3 regions of the Streptomyces sp. NPDC001568 genome follow, and region 3 is predicted to be linked to each of the others. Evidence: riboswitches for the same ligand, from Rfam matches in the RefSeq annotation. Region 3 holds a riboswitch; each other region holds the start of a gene.
What was found. A riboswitch is a leader RNA that binds a small molecule or an ion and turns the genes downstream of it on or off. The one in region 3 is predicted to bind cyclic di-AMP.

Region 1 (7,374 bases), on a different contig from region 3:
ACGCCCGAGCCGGAGCGGCTGACGCCGATGACGGCGACGGAGCCGGGGGCCAGCAGCCGCTGGACGGAGCGGGCCTCGGCGCGCTGTTCGCGGGCGCGCTGCACGGCGAGGGATTCGGCGGTGGGTTCGAGGTCGAGGGTGAGGTGGACGGAGCCGTCCTCGAAGCTGCGCCTCTGTTGGTAGCCGACGTCCGTGAACACTTTGATCATCTTGTTGTTGGCGGGCAGCACCTCGGCGGCGAACCGACGGATGCCCCGCTCCCGGGCCACGGCCCCGATGTGTTCCAGGAGCGCGGAGGCCACGCCGCGGCCCTGGTGGGCGTCCTGGACGAGGAAGGCGACCTCGGCCTCGTCGGCCGGGACGGGGGCCGGCCGGCCGTCGGGGCCGATCCGGTCGAAGCGGACGGTTCCGATGAACTCGCCGCCGATGGTCGCCGCGAGGCCGACGCGGTCCACGTAGTCGTGGTGCGTGAAGCGGTGCACGTCGCGGTCGGACAGGCGCGGGTACGGCGCGAAGAAGCGGTAGTACTTCGACTCGTCGGAGACCTGTTCGTAGAAGCTGGTGAGCCGTCCCGCGTCCTCGGTGGTGATGGGACGGATGCGGGCGGTGCCGCCGTCGCGCAGCACGACGTCCGCTTCCCAGTGGGCCGGGTACGAGGGGTCCGACGCGGTCGTCATGGGGTCACCCTAAGGGGCGGACGGGCCGGGCGGACCGGCCTGGACGCGAGCGCGCGCCGAACGCGGCAGTCCGGGGCGAAGCGGTGCAAGCTGGGGAAGGTCGAACGGCGGTGGATCGGGGCCGAAGGTCGGTCCGAGCATTCGGGGTGCCGTGAGAGACTGGTCTAGACAACCGTAAGAACCTGAAGGGCATCACCATGGCAGAGCGCCGCGTCAACGTCGGCTGGGCCGAGGGCCTGCACGCTCGTCCCGCCTCGATCTTCGTCCGGGCGACGACCGCTTCCGGCGTCCCGGTGACCATCGCGAAGGCGGGCGGCGACCCCGTCAACGCCGCTTCCATGCTGGCGGTCCTGGGCCTGGGCGCCCAGGGCGGCGAGGAGATCGTTCTCGCTTCGGAGGCCGAGGGTGCGGACGCCGCCCTGGACCGCCTCGCGAAGCTGGTCGCCGAGGGCCTCGATGAGCTCCCGGAGACCGTCTGACCCTTCGGGTCCGGTACCACCCCGAACGAGCAGAAGAGCCGCAGCCCCCGGTGACCCCGGGGACTGCGGCTCTTCTGCTTTTCGGCCGCGCGGGCGGGAATTCGACGCCGGACGCAAAACCGGAAACCCGAAGGAAGAAGAAGGCCGGAAAGAGAGCAGGAGAAATGTGCGGTACCACGAACCGCCCGGCGCCGTGAGAATATCCACCCACCTTTGTATACGGCCCGTGTTAATGCCGGACGCTCGACATGTTTACGGCAGGTTGCGGAGTCCTCACCCGCGGCCGGTGCGCCTCGGCGGCGCGCGCCGCGTGCTGCGCGGTCAGCGCCCGGGCCCGTTCGACGTCCCCGCGGGCCACCGCGTCGACGATGGCGCCGTGTTCGGCCCAGGACTCCACGGGGCGCGCGGGCGCCTCCACCGTGTACATCCAGGCGATCTTGCGCCGGGTCTGGGTCAGCAGGGCGATCAGGCCCGGGCTACCGGAGGCCTGGGCGAGGGTTTCGTGGAACCAGCCCCCCAGGTCCCGCAGATCGCCCCCCTGACCCCTACGGGCCCGCTCCTGCCCCAGCCGGACCAGCCCGCGCAGCACCCGCAGGTGGGCATCCGTCCGCCTGCGGGCCGCCCTGGAGGCCGCGAGGGGCTCCAGCAGCATCCGTAGCTCCAGGAGGTCGGCCGCCTCCTGTTCGGTGGGCTCCGCCACGCAGGCGCCCGCGTGGCGGCGCGTGGTGACGAACCCTTCGGACTCCAGGGTGCGCAGCGCCTCGCGCACCGGGACGCGGGAGACCCCGTAGCGGCGGGCCAGGACCTCCTCGGTGAGGCGGCCGCCCGGCCCGAAGAAGCCGGAGACGATATCGTCGCGGATCGCTGTGCACACCGCGTGCGCGGGAATACGCAAGGCCGGACCTCCGCGTGAATTCGGCTGCCGGCGCCGTCGCCGGAATCGTGACCGTGTCGCGACTCTATTGCAACACGCGAATATTTCCGAGGACGGCCGGAAATCCGAAACATTTCACGCAACGGGAAGAGGCGGACCCTGGAAGGACCGGGTCGGCCGGCGCGATGGGCTCCGGGAACGCGGACGACCCCGGCTCGGTGAGCCGGGGTCGTCCGTGGAAGTGGTGGTGCGGTGCCGCTCGGGTCAGAGGTTCACACCGTGCGAGCGCAGGTACGCCAGCGGGTTGATGTCCGAGCCGTACTGGGCGCTGGTGCGGGCCTCGAAGTGCAGGTGCACGCCGCTGGAGTTGCCGGTGGTGCCGGCGCGGCCGATCTGCTGGCCCGGGGCGACCTGCTGGCCGGCGGACACGGTCAGCGAGTCCATGTGGCCGTACTGCGTGTACGTGCCGTCGTTGTGCTTGATGATCACGTTGTTGCCGTAGGCGCCGCCCCAGCCGGCCTCGACGACCGTACCGGCGCCGACGGCGCGGATCGTGGTGCCGAGGGAGGCGTGGAAGTCGATGCCCGTGTGGCTACCGGAGGACCACATGGCACCGCCCGCACCGTAGGAGGTGCTGACGTAGGAGCCCGCGACCGGCGAGACGTAGGTGTTGAGGCGCTTGCGCTCCTCCTCGCGGGCGACGCGCTCGGCGGTCTCCCGGTCGGCCTTCGCCTTGGCCTCGGCGACCTCGGCGACGCGTTTGGCCTCGGCGGCGCGCTGCTTGGCGTCGGCCTCGGCCTGGGCCTGGGCGGAGACGGCCTCGGCGGCGCGCTGCTGGGAATCGGCCTGGGCCACGATGTCGCCCTGGAGGTCGTTCGCGACGACCACCGGGTTCTGGCCGGTGTCCTCCATGGAGGGGCCCGAGTTGTCCGCCGCGAAGGCGGGAGCCGCGAGGGTGCCGACCACGCCCGTGGTGGCGAGGGCGGCTATACCGGCGTAGCCGGCGGTCTTGCGGCTCAGACGGCTGGAGCCGCGGTGCTTGCCGGAGCCGGTGGGACGACTGCCAAACGCCATGAAGGGGGTGATCCTTTCCTTCCCTCTCGCCTACCGGGTTAGCTGACGGGTTCGGAGCAGGAAGGTCTCCTACGGACCTCCTCTTGCGAGGCGGTCCGATTCACCCCAGGGACTGTGGGTCCCCGGCTCCCCAGGCTCGCGCCTGACGGGGACTCGGCGATCACTGTTCGGTGCCGCGGATGCGGCGGGCACAACTGACGAACAGCAGGGCCGACGCTAGGCGGATCATCAGTGGATCGCCAAACACACGAGCGCTTTTGTTGCGTACGCCACACCGCATACGAGCAACCAAACCACTAATCGGACAAAAGGGGCCCTGACGGATAATCCATCAGAGCCCCTTCAGAATCGGTCGGTTACCGGTGGAGCGGCGGTCGTCCGCCGCTCGATTACCGGTCGACCACGGGTCAGTTGGTGACGACGGTTACGGCGCCGATGCCCAGTGCCCGTACGGGCTCCTCGATCTGCGCCGCGTCGCCCACCAGCACCGTCACCAGACGGTCCACCGGGAAGGCGCGCACGACCGCCGAAGTCGCCTCCGCCGTACCGGTTTCGGCCAGCCGGGCGTACAACCGCGCCTGGTAGTCGTCCGGCAGCTCCTGCTCGACCTGGTCGGCCAGCGTGCCCGCGACGGAGGACGCCGTCTCGAACTTCAACGGGGCCACGCCCACCAGGTTCTGCACCGCCACGTCCCGCTCGGCGTCGGTCAGACCGCCCTCCGCGAGGGTGCGCAGCACCTTCCAGAGGTCCTCCAGCGCCGGGCCGGTGTTCGGGGTGTCCACCGAGCCGCTGATGGCGAGCATCGAGGCGCCCTTGCCGTCGGCGGTGGAACGCAGCACCTGACCGAAGGCGCGCACGCCGTACGTGTACCCCTTCTCCTCGCGCAGCACCTTGTCCAGGCGGGAGGTGAGCGTGCCACCGAGGCAGTACGTGCCGAGCACCTGCGGGGCCCACACGAGGTCGTGGCGGTCCGCGCCGATCCGACCGATCAGCAACTGCGTCTGGACGGCTCCGGGCCGGTCGACGATGACCACACGGCCCGTGTCGTCGGCGGTCACCGGGGGCACCGGGCGGGGCTCGGCGGTGTCACCGGTCCAACTGCCCAGGGTGTCGGCCAGGACGGCGTCCAGGTCGATGCCGGTCAGGTCGCCGACGACCACCGCGGTGGCGGTGGCGGGGCGCACGTGCGCCTCGTAGAAGGCACGGACGGCCGCGGAGTCGATGCGGGCCACCGTCTCCTCGGTGCCCTGGCGCGGCCGGGACATGCGCAGGGAGGCCGGGAAGAGCTCCTTGGAGAGCTGCTTGGCCGCGCGGCGCTGCGGGTTGGCCAGCTCGTGCGGGATCTCGTCGAGCCGGTTGCGCACCAGCCGGTCGACCTCGCTGTCGGCGAAGGCGGGCGCGCGCAGCGCCTCGGCGAGCAGGCCCATCGCCTTGTGCAGGCGGGAGGCCGGAACCTCCAGGGAAACCCGCAGGCCGGGGTGGTCGGCGTGCGCGTCGAGCGTGGCGCCGCAGCGCTCCAGCTCGGCGGCGAACTCCTCGGCGGAGTGCTTGTCGGTGCCCTCCGACAGGGCGCGGGCCATGATCGTGGCCACCCCGTCGAGGCCCTCGGGCTCCGCGTCCAGCGGGGCCACGAGGTTGACCTCGACCGCGACCACCTGCTGGCCCGGACGGTGGCAGCGCAGCAAGGTCAGGCCGTTGGGCAGCGCGCCCCGTTCGGGGGCCGGGAAGGCCCACGGCTTGGCCTCGCCGGGCTGCGGCTGCGGGTGGAAGGTCATCGTGACGGCTGCGGTGTCGCTCACTGCTCCGCCCCTTCGTTCTCGTCGGTCTCGTCGGCGTCGTCGGCGTCGGACCCGGCCAGCGGCTCGTAGACCAGGACCGCCCGGTTGTCGGGGCGCAGTCGGGCCGCGGCCACGGCCTGCACCTCCTCGGCGGTGACGTCCAGGACGCGCCGCACGGCGGTCAGGGCCAGCTGCGGGTCGCCGAACAGCACCGCGAAGCGGCACAGTTCGTCGGCCCGGCCGGCCACCGTGCTCAGCCGGTCCAGCCACTCGCGCTCCAGTTGCGCCTGGGCGCGCTCCATCTCCTCGGCCGTGGGACCCTCGGCGGCGAACCGCGCGAGCTCCTCGTCGACGGCGGCCTCGATGGCGGGCACCTCGACGCCGCTGGAGGTCTTGACGTCCAACCAGCCCAGCGAGGGCGCGCCGGCGAGCCGCAGCATGCCGAAGCCGGCCGCGACGGCGCTCTGGTCGCGGCGTACCAGCCGGTTGTGCAGGCGGGAGGACTCGCCGCCGCCCAGGACGGTCAGCGCCACGTCGGCGGCGTCGCACTCGCGGGTGCCGTCGTGCGGGAGGCGGTAGGCGGCCATCAGCGCGCGCGCCGGGACCTCCTCGACGATCTCCTCGCGCAACTGCGCGCCCATGACCTCGGGCAGCGTGCCGTCGCGCGGGGGCTGCTTGCCGTCGTGCGACGGGATGCTGCCGAAGTACTTCTCGACCCAGGCGAGGGTGCGCTCGGGGTCGATGTCGCCGACGACCGACAGGACGGCGTTGTTGGGCGCGTAATAGGTACGGAAGAAGGTGCGCGCGTCCTCCAGGGACGCGGCGTCCAGGTCGGCCATCGAGCCGATCGGGGTGTGGTGGTACGGGTGGCCCTCGGGGTACGCGAGGGCGGTCAGCTTCTCGAACGCCGTCCCGTAGGGGACGTTGTCGTAGCGCTGGCGACGCTCGTTCTTGACGACGTCGCGCTGGTTCTCCATGGACTCGTCGTCCAGGGAGGCCAGCAGCGAACCCATCCGGTCCGCCTCCAGCCACAGGGCGAGTTCCAGCTGGTGGGCCGGCATGGTCTCGAAGTAGTTGGTGCGCTCGAAGCTGGTGGTCCCGTTCAGGGAGCCACCGGCGCCCTGGACGAGCTCGAAGTGTCCGTTGCCCGGTACGCTCGCCGAACCCTGGAACATCAGGTGCTCGAAAAGGTGAGCCAAACCGGTCCGCCCCTTGACTTCGTGGCGCGAGCCGACGTCGTACCAGAGGCAGACGGCGGCGACCGGGGTGAGGTGGTCCTCGGACAGCACCACGCGCAGGCCGTTGGCCAGCCGGTGCTCGGTCGCTGTCAGGCCGCCGGAGCCGGCCTGAGCTGTGGCCGTGTGACCCATGGGCATGTGGTCCCTTCGATCGCGATGCAGAGATTTCTGTCAGACCTGCCACTGTATGCAAGCGCGTCGGCCACCGGAGAAGTTCCCGGATGCCGCCCGCGGACTCCGTCCGGGGGACCCCCGGGGTCGGAGTCGGCATTGTCGGCGGCCCGGGCCACAATGGTCCGCGTCGCCCCTGCCGGACCGCCCGGCCGGAACCCGTACGTCCCGTACACCCCGCACACCCGATTCTTGGTTAAGGAGCCGCGCAGCGATGGCCCGCCGCAGCACGAAGACCCCGCCGCCGGAGGATTTCGAGGAGAAGATCCTCGACATCGACGTCGTCGACGAAATGCAGGGCTCCTTCCTCGAGTACGCGTACTCGGTGATCTACTCCCGTGCCCTGCCGGACGCCCGGGACGGCATGAAGCCGGTGCACCGGCGCATCGTCTACCAGATGAACGAGATGGGCCTGCGCCCCGACCGCGGCTACGTCAAGTGCGCCCGTGTCGTGGGCGAGGTCATGGGCAAGCTGCACCCGCACGGCGACGCGTCGATCTACGACGCGCTCGTGCGCATGGCGCAGCCCTTCTCGATGCGCCTGCCCCTGGTCGACGGCCACGGCAACTTCGGTTCGCTCGGCAACGACGACCCGCCGGCCGCGATGCGTTACACCGAGTGCCGGATGGCCGACGCCACGTCACTCATGACGGAGTCGATCGACGAGGACACCGTCGACTTCAACGCCAACTACGACGGCCAGGAGCGCGAACCGGTCGTCCTGCCCGCGGCGTACCCGAACCTGCTCGTCAACGGCGCCTCCGGGATCGCCGTCGGCATGGCCACCAACATGGCCCCGCACAACCTGGGCGAGGTCATCGCGGCCGCCCGCCACCTGATCCGCCACCCGGAGGCGGACCTGGAGGCGCTGATGCGCTTCGTGCCGGGTCCCGACCTGCCCACGGGCGGCCGGATCGTCGGGCTCTCCGGCATCAAGGACGCCTACGAGAACGGTCGCGGCACCTTCAAGATCCGCGCGACGGTCTCGGTGGAGGACGTCACCCCGCGCCGCAAGGGTCTCGTCGTCACCGAACTGCCCTTCACGGTGGGCCCCGAGAAGGTCATCGCGAAGATCAAGGACCT
Region 2 (7,374 bases), on a different contig from region 3:
CCAGGAGGTGAGCCAGATGGCCATGCCACTGCGCCAGTCCATCAGGGTCGGGACCTATCTTCTCGAACAGAAGCTCCGCAAGCGGGAGAAGTTCCCGCTGATCGTGGAACTGGAGCCGCTCTACGCCTGCAACCTGGCCTGCGAGGGGTGCGGAAAGATCCAGCACCCGGCCGGGGTCCTCAAGCAGCGCATGCCGGTGGCCCAGGCCGTCGGCGCCGTGCTGGAATCCGGCGCGCCGATGGTGTCCATCGCGGGCGGTGAGCCCCTGATGCACCCCCAGATCGACGAGATCGTCCGGCAACTGGTGGCCAAGCGGAAGTACGTCTTCCTCTGCACCAACGCGATGCTGCTCCGCAAGAAGATCGAGAAATTCACCCCGTCCCCCTATTTCGCCTTCGCCGTCCACATCGACGGGCTGCGCGAACGGCACGACGAATCGGTCGCCAAGGAAGGCGTCTTCGACGAGGCCGTCGCGGCCATCAAGGAGGCGAAGCGGCGCGGTTTCCGGGTGACGACGAACTCCACCTTCTTCAACACCGACACCCCGCAGACCATCATCGAGGTGCTCAACTACCTCAATGACGACCTCCAGGTCGACGAGATGATGATCTCGCCCGCCTACGCCTACGAAAAGGCCCCTGACCAGGAACACTTCCTGGGCGTCGAACAGACCCGCGAGCTCTTCAAGAAGGCCTTCGCGGGCGGGAACCGGCGCCGCTGGCGGCTCAACCACTCCCCGCTCTTCCTCGATTTCCTGGAAGGGAAAGCGGATTTCCCCTGCACCGCCTGGGCCATTCCCAATTACTCCCTCTTCGGCTGGCAGCGCCCCTGCTACCTGATGAGCGACGGCTACGTGCCCACGTACCGCGAGCTCATCGAGGACACCGACTGGAGCAAGTACGGCCGCGGCAAGGACCCGCGCTGCGCGAACTGCATGGCGCACTGCGGCTACGAGCCCACCGCCGTCCTCGCCACCATGGGCTCCCTCAAGGAATCCCTGCGAGCGGCCCGGGAGACCATCGGCAGCAACCGGGCCGGCTCGTCATGACCGTCGGCCAGGGGGGCGGCAAGGGCTTCGACCTCGCCGCCCTGCTCGCCGAGCGCGGGGACGAGCGCTACGAGCTCCACTCCCGCCACCTCAACCACCAACTGCCCCGCATGCTGCACACCATCGGCTTCGACAAGGTCTACGTACGGGCCGAGGGCGCCCACTTCTGGGACGCCGAGGGCAACGACCACCTCGACATGCTGGCCGGCTTCGGAGTCATGGGCCTCGGCCGCCACCACCCCGTCGTCCGCAAGGCGCTGCACGACGTCCTGGACGCCCAGCTCGCCGACCTGACCCGCTTCGACTGCCAGCCGTTGCCGGGACTGCTCGCCGAGAAGCTGCTCTCGTACAGCCCCCACCTGGACCGGGTCTTCTTCGGCAACAGCGGCACCGAGGCGGTGGAGACGGCCCTGAAGTTCGCCCGGTACGCCACCGGCCGGCCCAGGATCCTCTACTGCGACCACGCCTTCCACGGGCTCACCACCGGCTCGCTGTCGGTCAACGGCGAAGCCGCCTTCCGGGACGGCTTCGCGCCGCTGCTCCCCGACACGGCGATCGCCCTCGGAGACCTGGACGCCCTGGAACGCGAACTGCGCCGGGGCGACGTGGCCGCCCTGATCGTGGAGCCGATCCAGGGCAAGGGGGTGCTCGCCGCGCCTCCCGGATTCCTGCGCGCGGCGCAGGAGCTCCTCCACCGGCACAAGGCCCTGCTGATCGCCGACGAGGTGCAGACGGGCCTCGGACGCACCGGTGATTTCTACGCGTACCAGCATGAACCCGGCGTCGAGCCGGACCTGGTGTGCGTGGCCAAGGCCCTGTCGGGCGGCTACGTACCGGTCGGCGCGACCCTGGGCAAGGACTGGATCTTCCAGCGCGTGTACTCCTCCATGGACCGCGTGCTCGTCCACTCGGCGAGCTTCGGCTCCAACGCGCAGGCGATGGCCGCCGGCCTGGCGGTGCTGAGCGTCATGGAGGACGAGGAGGTGACGGCGAACGCCCGCGCCATGGGCGACCTGCTGCGGGGCAGGCTCGCCGCCCTCGTGGACGAGTACGAGCTGCTGCACGAGGTGCGGGGGCGCGGGCTGATGATCGGCATCGAGTTCGGCCGGCCGTCCTCGCTGGGCCTGCGCAGCCGTTGGGCGATGCTCCAGGCCGCCCGCAAGGGGCTGTTCGCCCAGATGGTCGTGGTGCCGCTGCTGCGCAAGCACCGGATCCTCACCCAGGTGTCCGGGGACCACCTGGAGGTCATCAAGCTCATCCCGCCGCTGATCGTGGACGAACGCGACGTGGACCGGTTCGTCGGCGCCTTCCGGGAGGTCATGGACGAGGCGCACGGCGGGGGATCGCTGATGTGGGACTTCGGTCGGACGCTGGTGAAGCAGGCCGTCGGCAACCGCTGACGGCCTGCCGGCCGGGGAAGCGCCCCTACGGTTCCAGCAGTCCGTCCCGTAGCCGGACCAGGGTCTCGGGCGCCAGCCCGAGACCCTCGGCGAGGTACCGGTCCACCCCGCCCCACTCCTCGTCGATGGTCTCGTACGCCGCCTCCAGATACGCGGCGCGCGCGTCGAAGAGCGGCGCCAGCAGTTCCGCCACCTCGGCCGGGCGGGGCGGGGCGGCATCCGCGCCGCGCCGCATCCGGTAGCGGCGGTGCGGGGCGTTCGACTCCAGGTAGTCCGCCGCGATCGCCTCCCGCTCGACGCCGAGCGCCAGCAGCGTGACGGCGATCGACAGACCGGCCCGGTCCTTGCCCGCGGCGCAGTGCATCAGCGCCGGCACGCTGTCCTCGGCCAGCGCGTGCACGACCCGACTGTGTTCGGCGGTCCGGGTGCGGATCATCGTGCGGTACGAGGTGGTCATGCGCTCGACCGCCCGACCCTCCCCGAGGACGGTGCGCAACTGGGCGAGGTCGCCGTCGCGCACGATCTTCCAGAACTCCTTCCCGGCGGCCGGGTCGGACAGCGGGATGTTCACGTAGCGCACGCCCGGCAGCTCCACGTCCGGCCCTTCCAGGGCGTGGTCGGCGCGGTTGCGGAAGTCGAAGACCGTGTGCAGACCGAGCGACGCGAGGAACTGTGTTCCCGTTTCGGTGGCATGCGCCAGATGTCCGCTTCTGAACAGTCGTCCCGACCTGACCCTCCGTCCGTCGACGGTCGGCAGGCCGCCCACGTCACGGAAATTGCGGACTCCCGTCAGCTCCGGTTCAGGTTCGGGCCGCGCCGGGAGGGGTGGTGGTATCCGATGGGTCACGAGGGGTCCTCCGCATCGTCCTGAGGTGTCCGAATTACGCCGGTTGGGAGCAACTTGCCATATGTGGAGGCGAGATCGCGCCAGGCTCCGTGAGCCAGATCATACGGTGACCGTGTGTGCCCGATCGCGAAATCCGAATTCCCACGCCAGGGCGGTTGTTGCTGGTGCGGAATGGACGCAGGGTGACCGGAATTCCGTCGCTCCCCCATACCTGTGATTGCGTCAGGGAATGTGCGGCTTGTTGCCCGTGGACCCGCTCGATTACCTTCACGACCGATCCGGGTGGACAGCCTAATCCTGCCGCCGCCCGGGAACCGCACCCGACTATCGACGCGCGCGGCAGGAGCGGGGGAACCAGGTAAGCCGCCGGACCGGAGCATCCTCCGGGCCGGCTAGGGGTGAAGCCGTACGCGTCCTCGACGTGCGCGGCCGGACATCTCCAGTCCGAACCCGACAGCTCACCTCGCAGGCGACGGAGAGGAATTCGCCATGCCCGGTAAGGGTAAGCATCGCCGACCGAAGTCCCGTTCCATATCCCGCGGTCTGACCGTGGCCGGCACCGGCGGCGCCGCCCTCGCGCTGCCGCTGATCGGGGCCACCGGCGCCCACGCCGCCGCCCCCGCGGCGACCCCGGCCACGGCACCCGCGCAGGCGCCGCAGGCCCCGGCGGCCCTTCAGGCCGCTGCCGCCGCCACGCCCACCGCTACGCCGACCGCCGCTCCCGCCGCGGTCTACACGGTCGTCGCCGGCGACTACCTCTCGAAGATCGCCGCCGAGCGCCGGCTCACGGGCGGCTGGGAGCAGCTCTACGCCGACAACCGCGACGCCGTCGGCAGCGACCCCTCCCTCATCCACCCGGGCCTCAAGCTGACCCTCGGCGCTCCGGGCTCGGCCGCGGCCGCACCGGCCCCCGCCGCTCCGGCCCCGACCAAGAAGCAGTCGGCGCCCGCGACCCCGGACTCCGCCTCCGAGTCGGGCTCCGGCGCCCGCTCCGACCGCTCCGAGCGCTCCTCCAGCCGCCCTGAGGCGTCCGACGAGCGGACCTCCGCCCCGAAGGCGGCGCCCAGGAAGGCCGCGCCCGCGCAGAAGCCCGCCGGCTCGGGTCAGGCGGCGCCCTCGACTCCGTCGACCTCCGGCGGATTCGTGGCCCCGGTCGCCGGTGGCGTCTCCACCGCGTACCGCATGGGCGGCAGCATGTGGTCCTCCGGTTACCACACCGGCGTCGACTTCATGGCGAGCACCGGAACCACCGTCAAGGCCGTCGGCGCGGGCACCGTGGTCTCCGCCGGATGGGGCGGCTCGTACGGCAACGAGGTCGTCATCAAGCACGCGGACGGCAAGTACTCCCAGTACGCGCACCTCTCCTCGCTGTCCGTCTCGGCCGGCCAGAGCGTCACCGGCGGCCAGCGCATCGGCCTCTCCGGCGCCACCGGCAACGTGACCGGCCCGCACCTCCACTTCGAGATCCGCACGGGCCCGTCCTACGGCTCGGACATCGACCCGCTGGGCTACCTCCGCTCCAAGGGCGTCAGCGTCTGACGGCACCGGCCGTCGGACACGGACACGCGTGAGGCCGGGACCCGAGGGGGGTCCCGGCCTCACGTGTACTTATTCCTTATCCCCCGCGTGGTACAGATCACGGTCCGTCAACCCCTCATTACGTTGGCGTAGGTTGGTTGCGACGGTGAAGGATGTGTTCCCGTGGCAGCGACGACGACGACACTCAAGACCATCGGCTCGTACGCGGCGATCGGGGACAGCTTCACCGAAGGCGTGGGAGACCCGGGACCCGGGGATTCCTATCTCGGCTGGGCGGACCGCCTCGCCGTGCTTCTCGCCGATCAGCGCGACGAACACGACTTTCGGTACGCGAATCTGGCCGTGCGGGGGAAGCTCCTCGACCAGATCGTGGCCGACCAGGTCCCGAGGGCCCGGGCCCTCGCACCGGACCTGGTGACCTTCTGCGCGGGCGGGAACGACATCATCCGCCCCGGCAGCGACCCGGACGACGTGGCGGAGCGGTTCGAGGCGGCCGTGGCCGACCTCACCGAAGCCGTCGGCCTCGTCATGATCACCACCGGCTTCGACACGCGGGGCGTACCGGTCCTGAGGCACCTCCGGGGCAAGGTCGCCACGTACAGCGCGCACGTCCGCTCCATCGCCGACCGGTACGACTGCCCGGTGCTCGACCTGTGGTCGCTGCGCTCCGTGCAGGACCGGCGGGCCTGGGACGGCGACCGGCTGCACCTCTCGCCCGAGGGCCACACCCGCGTCGCGCTGCGCGCCGCGCAGGTCCTGGGCTACGGGATCCCGGCCGACCCCGACCAGCCGTGGCCGCCCACGCCGCCGCGCGGGTCGGTGGACGTGACCCGCGACAACATCCAGTGGGCGCGCGAACACCTCGTGCCGTGGATCGGACGCAGGCTGCGGGGCGAGTCCTCCGGCGACCACGTCGCGGCGAAGCGCCCCGACCTGCTGCCGCTCTAGGGCGCCCGGGGAGCCGGACACGCCCGATTCCGTCCGGCGGGTTCCCGCCGGGCGGAATCCTCACGGGCCGGTACGCGTTGGGATGGTCGTGCATGTACTACCGTGCCACCTCGAACCGCACCCTCTTGAGGAGGCGCCTTGACCGGCTCCCTTCCCCTGCGTCCCAGGCTGCGCGCCCTGCGCGCCGAAGCCTTCGGGGCGGACTCCTCCGGCGCCCGGCTGGAGCGGATCCAACGCTCGCCGAACTTCGCCGACGGCGCCTTCCAGAACCCGGTGAAGGGCAGGACCAGGCCCTCCGGGTCGATGGCCGAGTTCGCCCGGGTCTACTTCCACAAGGAACAGCGCGTCCGGCGCAGTCCCGCCGCGCCGATCCCCGTCTACCCGACCACCCTGGCCGAACTGGCGAAACCGCCGGTCAGCGGCCTGCGCGTGACGTGGATGGGCCATTCCAGCGTGCTCGTGGAGATCGACGGCCGCCGGGTCCTCTTCGACCCCGTGTGGGGACAGCGCTGCTCTCCCTATTCCTTCGCCGGGCCCAAGCGCCTGCACCCGGTCCCGGTGCCGCTGGCCTCCCTGGGCGAGGTCGACGTCGTGGTGATCTCCCACGACCACTACGACCACCTCGACCTGCCCACGATCAAGGCGCTGGCCGGCACGGACACCGTCTTCGCCGTCCCGCTGGGCGTCGGCGCGCACCTGGAACGCTGGGGCGTACCGGCCGGGCGGCTGCGCGAGCTGGACTGGAACGAGGCCACCGAGGTCGCCGGGCTCACCCTCACCGCCACCCCGGCACAGCACTTCTGCGGGCGCGGCCTGCGCAACCAGCAGACCACCCTGTGGGCCTCCTGGGTCGTCGCGGGCGAGCAGCACCGGGTGTTCCACAGCGGTGATACGGGCTACTTCCCCGGGTTCAAGGACATCGGCGCCGCGCACGGCCCCTTCGACGCCACGATGATCCAGATCGGCGCCTACTCGGAGTACTGGCCGACGAACCACGAGGACCGGACCCCGGACCCCGGGCCGTGGCCCGACATCCACATGACCCCGGACGAGGGCATCCGCGCGCAGCTCGACCTCCAGGGCGGCGCCGCGCACGGCGTCCTGCTGCCCATCCACTGGGGCACCTTCAACCTCGCCCCGCACCCGTGGTCCGACCCGGCCGAGCGCACCATGATCGCCGCCCGGAACGTGGGGCAGGCCGTGGCCATGCCCAAGCCGGGCGAGCCCTTCGAGCCCGCCGGCAAGGTCCCCGTCGACCCGTGGTGGCGGCCCATCGCGGCCCCCGGATTCGCCTGGGAGCGGTGGGTCAACTACCGCGAGGAGCCGGGCAGGCCCGGCGGGCGCAGGACGGTCGAACCCGACGCCGGGCTCGACCTGGTCGGGGAGGCCTGACCGGCCCGGTCGGGCGCAGACCCGAGGGACCGCCTGCGTGCGGTCCCCGGGGGCTACCGGCCGGGTGCGGGGGCGCGGGGCGGCCCCGCGCCGGCGGCCCCGTACGCCCGTGGCCGCCGCGGAGGGAGTGCGGAGGAGGGCGGTGGGTAGGCGCCCCTCACATCCGTCCCCGAGGGACGCCCTCGCGTCCGTCCGCAGGA
Region 3 (7,374 bases):
GGGTGACGCAGGCGCCCTTGGCCCACCACTCGGGCAGCATCGCCAGGGCCTCGTCCCCGAACGGGTTCACGCCCGGGCCCGCGGCCAACGAGTGGCCGACGAGCACGTGCAGGCACTTGACCCGGTCGGGCATGCCGCCGGCGCTCGGGAAGCCCTGGAGCACGTCGATGGCGTCGCGGCGCCGGATGTAGTCCTCGTGCGCGGCCTGATAGGCGGCGGCGAGTTCCGGGTCCTCGGCGAGCCGAGCCTGCATCTCCTTCATCACGCCGTTGGCCTCCAGCGTGCCGATCGCGGAGGCCGCGCGCGGGCACGTCAAGTAGTACAACGTGGGGAAGGGGGTGCCGTCGGGGAGCCGGGGCGCGGTCTCGACGACGTCCGGCTGCCCGCAGGGGCAGCGGTGCGCGATGGCGCGCAGTCCGCGCGGGGGGCGGCCGAGCTGCTGCTCGAACGCCTCGATGTCCGCGTCGGTCGGCTCGGTCCGGTCGGTCTGGGGCGGGGGCGTCTGCATGCCTGGAGGAAGTCTCTTCGGTCTCGTGGGTGGTGGGTGCGGGACGGGCGGGTACGCGCTCAGTCTCCGGGGCGGTCGGCCTTGTCGACCCCGTCCCAGACGTTGGAGTACCAGGGCCGGTCGGAACCGGCCTGCCCGCCGCGGCGGCGCTCCGAGGCCTCGGCCCCGGGGTCGTTCATGATGTAGCCGGTCTCGCCCGGGCGCAGGAAGTGCAGGTGCTTGCGCGCCTGCTGCTCCGCGTAGGCGGGGTCCTGCCAGCGGGCCTTCTCGTCGCGGAGCTGTTCGAGGCGCTTGTACGCGTCGACCGCGGCCCGTTGCTGGTCCGCGATCTCCGAGCGCTGGGACACGTACTGGCGCATCGGGTACGCGAGGGCGACGACCAGGGTACAGAGGACGAGGACAAGCAGTGCGGCCCGGCCGGTGAGCCGGCTGCGGCGGACCTGACGCCGCGACTGCGAGCGGTAGACGTGCGCGGCGGTCCGCTCACCGAGCTGCTTGAGCCTGGTCGCCGTCGAGAAGGTGGAGAACCGGTCCCGGTTCCCGGCCATGGTCCCGCCTCCCCTGGATGCGCGCTACGCAATACGTCCCCGCACACGGTACGGGACCGAGTGCGGGGACGTACGGAGGCCGGCGCCGCGAGGCGCTGATTGGCCCTTAGCCCTTGAAGCGCGGGAAGGCGGAGCGGCCCGCGTACACGGCGGCGTCGTCGAGGATCTCCTCGATGCGCAGCAGCTGGTTGTACTTGGCGACGCGGTCCGAGCGGGCCGGGGCGCCGGTCTTGATCTGGCCGCAGTTCACGGCGACGGCGAGGTCGGCGATGGTGACGTCCTCGGTCTCGCCGGAGCGGTGCGACATCATGCACTTGAAGCCGTTGCGCTGGGCCATCTCGACGGCGTCGAGGGTCTCGGTCAGCGAACCGATCTGGTTCACCTTCACGAGCAGGGCGTTCGCGGAGCCCTCCTCGATGCCGCGGGCGAGGCGCTCCGGGTTGGTGACGAAGAGGTCGTCGCCGACGATCTGGACCTTGGCGCCCAGCTTGTCGGTGAGGGTCTTCCAGCCGGCCCAGTCGTCCTCGTACAGCGGGTCCTCGATGGAGACCATCGGGTACGCGGAGACGAGCTCCTCGTAGTACTCGGTCATCTCGGCGGCCGAGCGGGACTGGCCCTCGAACTCGTACTTGCCGTCCTTGTAGAACTCGGACGCGGCGACGTCGAGCGCGAGCGCGATGTCCTTGCCCGGGACGTAGCCGGCCTGCTTGATGGCCTCGACGATGAGGTCGAGCGCGGCGCGGTTGGACTCCAGGTTCGGCGCGAAGCCGCCCTCGTCACCGAGACCGGTGGAGAGGCCCTTGGTGTGCAGGACCTTCTTGAGGGTGTGGTAGACCTCGGCACCCCAGCGCAGCGCCTCGGAGAAGGACTCCGCGCCGATCGGGGCGATCATGAACTCCTGGATGTCCACGTTGGAGTCGGCGTGCGACCCACCGTTGAGGATGTTCATCATCGGAACGGGCAGCAGGTGCGCGTTCGGGCCGCCGAGGTAGCGGAAGAGCGGCAGGTCCGAGGCCTCGGAGGCGGCGTGCGCCACGGCGAGGGACACGCCGAGGATCGCGTTGGCGCCGAGGGAGCCCTTGTTGTCGGTGGCGTCCAGGTCGAACATGGCCTGGTCGATCAGGCGCTGCTCGGTGGCGTCGTAGCCGACGAGCTCCGGGCCGATCTGCTCGATGACGGCGAGGACGGCCTTCTCGACACCCTTGCCGAAGTAACGGTTGGGGTCACCGTCACGGAGCTCGATGGCCTCGAATGCACCGGTGGAGGCGCCGGACGGAACTGCAGCACGGCCGGTGCTGCCATCGTCGAGGCCCACCTCGACCTCGACCGTGGGGTTGCCTCGGGAGTCCAGGATTTCCCGGGCTACGACGACGTCGATGGACGGCACGAGCATCTCCTTCTGGGATGTGACGCTGGGTGTGCGGTGGCGTGTCAGGCCGTGGGATGGCCTTGCCGCCTAGAGCCTAACCGGCTCCGGGCACTGGGCCCGCCGACCGCCCGGGTCCTGGGACGAAATAGGGGCTGAATGCCCCTCTTCCAGGACATAGGGCTCTGGAAAAATTGGGCTTCGGCCCGCGAAGGGCCGCCCGCACCGGTTCCGGAGCGCGCCCCGGAACGTGCCCCGGGACATGCCTGCGAGCATGCCGCCGCCCGGCGCGCGAGGTGATGCGCGCCGGGCGGTGGGCATGCTGAGCGACCGCGGGTGATGCGGTGTCATGCAGGAGTTCAGCTGAGCGTCAGCTTCTGACCCGGGAAGATCAGGTCGGCGTCCTTGACGGTGTCCTTGTTCAGCTGGAAGAGCTTCTCCCAGCCGCCCTTGACGCCGTTCGCCTGGGCGATGGTGCCCAGGGTGTCGCCGGCCTTGACCACGTAGGAGCCGTTGCCGGTGGCCGGGGCCTCGGTCTTGGGGGCCTGCGGCTTGACGGCCGGGGTCTCGACGCGCTCGGAGCGCGAGACGGGGACCTCGGTGCGCTTCGGCTCGGCCTTCGGCGTCGCCGGCTTGGCGGGCGTGGCCGGCTTCGCGGGCTTCGCCGGGGCGGGCTTGGCCGGCTTCGTCTCGGGCTTCGGCTTGGCGGGCGTGGTGGTCGAGCCGCCGCCGTTGTACGCGGCGTTGGACAGGCCCTTGCCGCAGTGCGGCCAGGCGCCCTTGCCCTGGCCCTTGAGGACCTTCTCGGCGATGGCTATCTGCTGGGACTTGCTGGCCTGGTTGGCCTGCGCGGCGTACGCCTTGCCGCCGTAGCCGGCCCAGGTGGAGGCCGAGAACTGCAGGCCGCCGTAGTAGCCGTTGCCGGTGTTGATGGCCCAGTTGCCACCGGACTCGCACGCCGCGACCTTGTCCCACTCGGAAACGGTGGCGGCGCTCGCGGTACCGGCCGTCATCAGCGGGGCCGCGACGGCGACACCGGCGACACCGGCGAGCGTGACGATACGGACGGCCTTGGAGCCGCGACGGTGCTTGCCCTTGCCGGAAAGCAGCATGGAGTTCTCCTCACCGACGCCTTCGAGGTGAGCTGTCGGGTTCGGGCGGATGAGTTGCCCGGTCACGTGTCGAGCACGTGGCTTAACCCCAAGCCGGTGCGCAGCCGTCTTCCAACGACCGTTCCCGGCGCCTACCTTGGTTCCCCCGCTCCTGCCTTCGGCGCTTGCGCGACGACTGTTCCCCCCGTCCGCCGGCAGGATTCGGCGATGCGGTCGAAGGAGCCCGCGGTGGCGAGCGACTCAGAAGGTAGACAGGTCTCCCCCTGATGTTCAACGCGCGACATCAGGGAGAAACCGGCCTACTTGCGTTCCTCAAAAGTACGTTTACGCAGGTGAGGGGCGGGTTTGTGGAAGTTCCGGAACGAGACACGCCAGTTGATCGGAAGAGACGCATGTCTCATTTGCCGATAACGGACATTCAGCTCTTTCCGGGTGGGCGAACTGCCCCTATTCCTTGGTTAGATCCAGGTTCTGACCCGGCTTGATGAGGTCCGCGTCCCCACCGATGACCTGCTCGTTGGCCGCGTAGAGCTTGTTCCAACCGCCCTTGAGGCCCTGGGAGTCGGCGATCGCGGCGAGGCTGTCGCCGGCCTTCACCGTGTACGAGGGGGTCGACGCGGCGTCAGAAGTGCCGGGCACCTCGACGGCGGCCGGGCCGCGGTGCTTGCCCGCTCCGTCGACCGCACCGGCGGGCACGGCCGAGGGCGTGGCGCCCGGGGTGAGCGGGGCCGTGGGCGCCGTCGGGTCCACCGGGACGGTGGGCGTGCCCGGAACGCCGGGGGTCCCGGGGGCCGTCGGGGCCGTCGGGGCCGTCGGGTCCACCGGGGTGGTGGGGGCCGTGGTGGGCGGGGTCGTGGTGGGCGGCACGGTCGTCGGCGGGACCGTCGGGTCCGTGGACGGGGCCGGGGAGTCGGGGTCGGGCATGACGGGCAGTCCGCTGGTCGGGCCCAGCGGGTAGTCCGGCAGGCCGGTCGGGCCGGTCGACGGGCCCTCCTGCCCCGGCTGCGGGGTCGGGGCCCCGAAGTCGACGGCGGGCTCGGAGCCGGCGACGGGCACCGAACCGTCGGGCCGGACCGGGGTGGGGGCGACCGGCCCGGCGGGCCTGGGGTCACCCGGGTCCACCGCTGCGGCCGGACCCTGCTGGGTCAGACCGGCCGAGGCGGCGCACAGCGGCCACGCCTGGGGGCCCTGCGAGGCCAGCACCTTCTCGCCGACGGCTATCTGCTGGGAGCGGCTGGCGAGGTCGGGGCGCTCCGCGTAGGCGAGTCCGCCCGCGTTCCTCCACTGCTCCTGCGTGAACTGGAGCCCGCCGTACTCGCCGCTGCCGTAGTTGGCGCTCCAGCTGCCGCCGCTCTCGCAGTCGGCCACCTTGTCCCACGTGGTCGTGTCGGCCGCGCTCGCGTTCGTCGCGGCGAGCAGGGGCAGGGCGAGTGCGGAGCCTGTGACTCCGGCGGTGACGACCAGGGCGGGTACCTGGCGGGGGCGTCTGTGGCGGCCGTTCCCGGAACGCATGAGGCTGCACCTTTCGCATAACGGCGGGGTAACGGCAGAACCTAGCGGCCTTCGAACGATTGTCACAAGTTCGGCAGGTGACTGACGTGTGATCAGACGGCGTCGGAATGCGACTCAGTTGTTTCGAGGTGTGAAGCGAACCGGAAGGGTGCGTAGGCCACGCATGATGAGTCCGCCGCGCCAGCGCAGGTCCGTGGGGGGAACGGCAAGTTCCAGATCCGGCAGACGCGTCAGCAAAGTCGCGAGCGCCGTCTGTCCTTCGAGCCGGGCGAGCGGAGCGCCGAGGCAGTAGTGGATCCCGTGGCCGTAGCCGAGGTGTTGGTTGTCACTCCGGGACAGGTCCAGGGTGTCCGGATCGGCGAACCGCTCGGGGTCCCGGTCGGCCGCAGCGAGGACCACCAGCACCGGGTCGCCGGCCGCGACCTCCTGCCCGCCGAGGGTCAGCGGGACGGTCGCGAACCGCCAGGTCGCCAGCTCCACCGGGCCGTCGTAGCGCAGGAGTTCCTCGACCCCGGTCTCCAGGAGGGCGCTCTCGCCCGCCGCGAGGGAGGCCTGGAGCCGCTCGCGCTGTTCCGGGTTCATGAAGAGGGAGTGGACGCCGTTGCCGATGAGGTTCACGGTCGTCTCGAAGCCGGCGAACAGCAGGATGAACGCCATCGCCGTGGCCTCGGCCTCGGTGAGGTGGTCACCGTGGTCACTTGCCCGGATCAGGTCGGAGATGAGGTCATTGCCGAGGTCGTCCCGTTTCCGGTGGATGAGTTCCCCGAGATAGGTGCGCATCTGCTTGACCGAGCGGGCGACTCCGCCGCGCGGGCCGCCACCGTGCCGGATCATCATCCCGGCCCAGTCGCGGAAGTCGTCCTGGTCCTCGCGCGGTACGCCGAGCATCTCGCAGATGGCGTAGATGGGGAGCGGGAAGGCGAACTCGTGGATGAGGTCGGCCTCCCCCTTCGCGGCGAAGGCGTCGATCAGTTGGTCGGTGAGCTCCTGCACGCGCGGGGTGAACTCGGCGACGCGGCGCGGGGTGAACGCCTTCGACACCAGTCGGCGCAGCCGGGTGTGGTCCGGCGGGTCGATGTTCAGCAGGTGCGTCATCAGCTCCGCCTTGCGCTCTCCCGGGATACCGGTCCTGCCCTTGGCGTGGGCGGGTTCGGCGTGGTGCGCGGGGTTCTTGCTGAGGCGTTGGTCGGCGAGGGCCTGCCGGGCGTCGGCGTAGCGGGTGACCAGCCAGGCCTCCACCCCGCTGGGGAGCTTGGTGCGGTGCACCGGGGAGTGCTCGCGCAGCCAGGCGTAGGCGGGGTAGGGGTCGGTCGCGAACTCCCAGTCGAAGAGGGTCGGCCCCTCGGCGGGGGCGGAGTCGGCCGGGGTCGCGGAGGTCTGCTCATGCACCCGCAGACCGTATCCCGGACCGTACCGGCGATCCCATATGGGGTGTTCGTCGCGGCTGTCCGCAGATCGGCCATCCCTTGACGTCCCGTTCCCCGCCGTTCCTACTTTCGGTTTTGTGGATGTGAGGATCTTGAAGAGCAGTTTCGCGGTGGTGGAGAGGAGGGCCGAGCACGCGGTCAAGTACTTCTACTCCCACCTGTTCTGGCACAACCCCGGGATCCGTGAGCTCTTCCCGCCCGACCCGCGGGACATGGAGCGGCAGCGGGACCGGCTCTTCGCCGCCCTCACGCATGTGATCTCCCGGCTGGAGGACGAGACCCTCCTGCCCTACCTCCGTGACCTCGGCCGCGACCACCGCAAGTTCCTCGTCGGCCCCGAGCACTACGCGGCCGTCGGCGCGAGCCTGCTGGCCGCGCTCGCCGAGACCTCCGGCGAGGCCTGGACCCCGGCCACCGAGAAGGCCTGGGCCGAGGCCTACCAGGTGATCGCCGACATGATGACGGCCGGCGCCGCCGCCGACGACTCACCGCCCTGGTGGGACGCCGAGATCGTGCGGCACCTCCAGTACGGGGAGGACATCGCGGTACTGACCCTGCGACCCCACGCGCCCCTCCCCTATCTCCCCGGCCAGTACGTGAGCGTGAGCTGCGCGCGCGTGCCGACCACCTGGCGGACGTACTCGCTGGGCAACGCGCCCCGCTCCGACGGCACCGTCGACCTCCACGTCAGTCGCATCGAGGGCGGCCGGCTCAGCACCACCCTGGTCCGCGAGGTCCGGCCCGGCGAACGGCTGCGGCTCGGCGCCCCCGGCGGGGCGCTGACCCTGCGGCGCGCGGACCGGCCGGTCACCCTCATCGCCGCCGGGACCGGCTGGGCGCCCGTCCGCGCCATGCTGGAGGACCTCGTGGAGCACCCCCCCGATCACGACGTACGGCTCTT

Region 1: linked by a shared signal. The riboswitch ahead of ACFY0I_RS18680 (M23 family metallopeptidase) and the one ahead of ACFY0I_RS20305 (transglycosylase family protein) in region 3 are both predicted to bind cyclic di-AMP.
Region 2: linked by a shared signal. The riboswitch ahead of ACFY0I_RS13500 (LysM peptidoglycan-binding domain-containing M23 family metallopeptidase) and the one ahead of ACFY0I_RS20305 (transglycosylase family protein) in region 3 are both predicted to bind cyclic di-AMP.

Annotation. Positions count from the first base shown of each region.
Region 1 is NZ_JBIAVF010000009.1:205,445-212,818, forward strand. Features, by position in the region: gene ACFY0I_RS18665 (GNAT family N-acetyltransferase) at 1-677, opposite strand, end outside; gene ACFY0I_RS18670 (HPr family phosphocarrier protein) at 875-1,156, shown strand; gene ACFY0I_RS18675 (GntR family transcriptional regulator) at 1,386-2,051, opposite strand; gene ACFY0I_RS18680 (M23 family metallopeptidase) at 2,295-3,104, opposite strand; cyclic di-AMP (ydaO/yuaA leader) riboswitch at 3,117-3,273, opposite strand; gene ACFY0I_RS18685 (M16 family metallopeptidase) at 3,512-4,879, opposite strand; gene ACFY0I_RS18690 (M16 family metallopeptidase) at 4,900-6,252, opposite strand; gene ACFY0I_RS18695 (DNA topoisomerase (ATP-hydrolyzing) subunit A) at 6,506-7,374, shown strand, end outside.
Region 2 is NZ_JBIAVF010000006.1:239,816-247,189, reverse strand. Features, by position in the region: gene ACFY0I_RS13520 (1-hydroxy-2-methyl-2-butenyl 4-diphosphate reductase) at 1-11, shown strand, start outside; gene hpnH (adenosyl-hopene transferase HpnH) at 17-1,048, shown strand; gene ACFY0I_RS13510 (aspartate aminotransferase family protein) at 1,045-2,448, shown strand; gene ACFY0I_RS13505 (tyrosine-protein phosphatase) at 2,474-3,283, opposite strand; cyclic di-AMP (ydaO/yuaA leader) riboswitch at 3,614-3,780, shown strand; gene ACFY0I_RS13500 (LysM peptidoglycan-binding domain-containing M23 family metallopeptidase) at 3,785-4,834, shown strand; gene ACFY0I_RS13495 (SGNH/GDSL hydrolase family protein) at 4,997-5,782, shown strand; gene ACFY0I_RS13490 (MBL fold metallo-hydrolase) at 5,921-7,174, shown strand.
Region 3 is NZ_JBIAVF010000010.1:250,727-258,100, reverse strand. Features, by position in the region: gene ACFY0I_RS20320 (DUF501 domain-containing protein) at 1-508, opposite strand, end outside; gene ACFY0I_RS20315 (septum formation initiator family protein) at 568-1,056, opposite strand; gene eno (phosphopyruvate hydratase) at 1,163-2,449, opposite strand; gene ACFY0I_RS20305 (transglycosylase family protein) at 2,782-3,534, opposite strand; cyclic di-AMP (ydaO/yuaA leader) riboswitch at 3,537-3,707, opposite strand; gene ACFY0I_RS20300 (transglycosylase family protein) at 3,982-5,046, opposite strand; gene ACFY0I_RS20295 (cytochrome P450) at 5,161-6,435, opposite strand; gene ACFY0I_RS20290 (globin domain-containing protein) at 6,557-7,374, shown strand, end outside.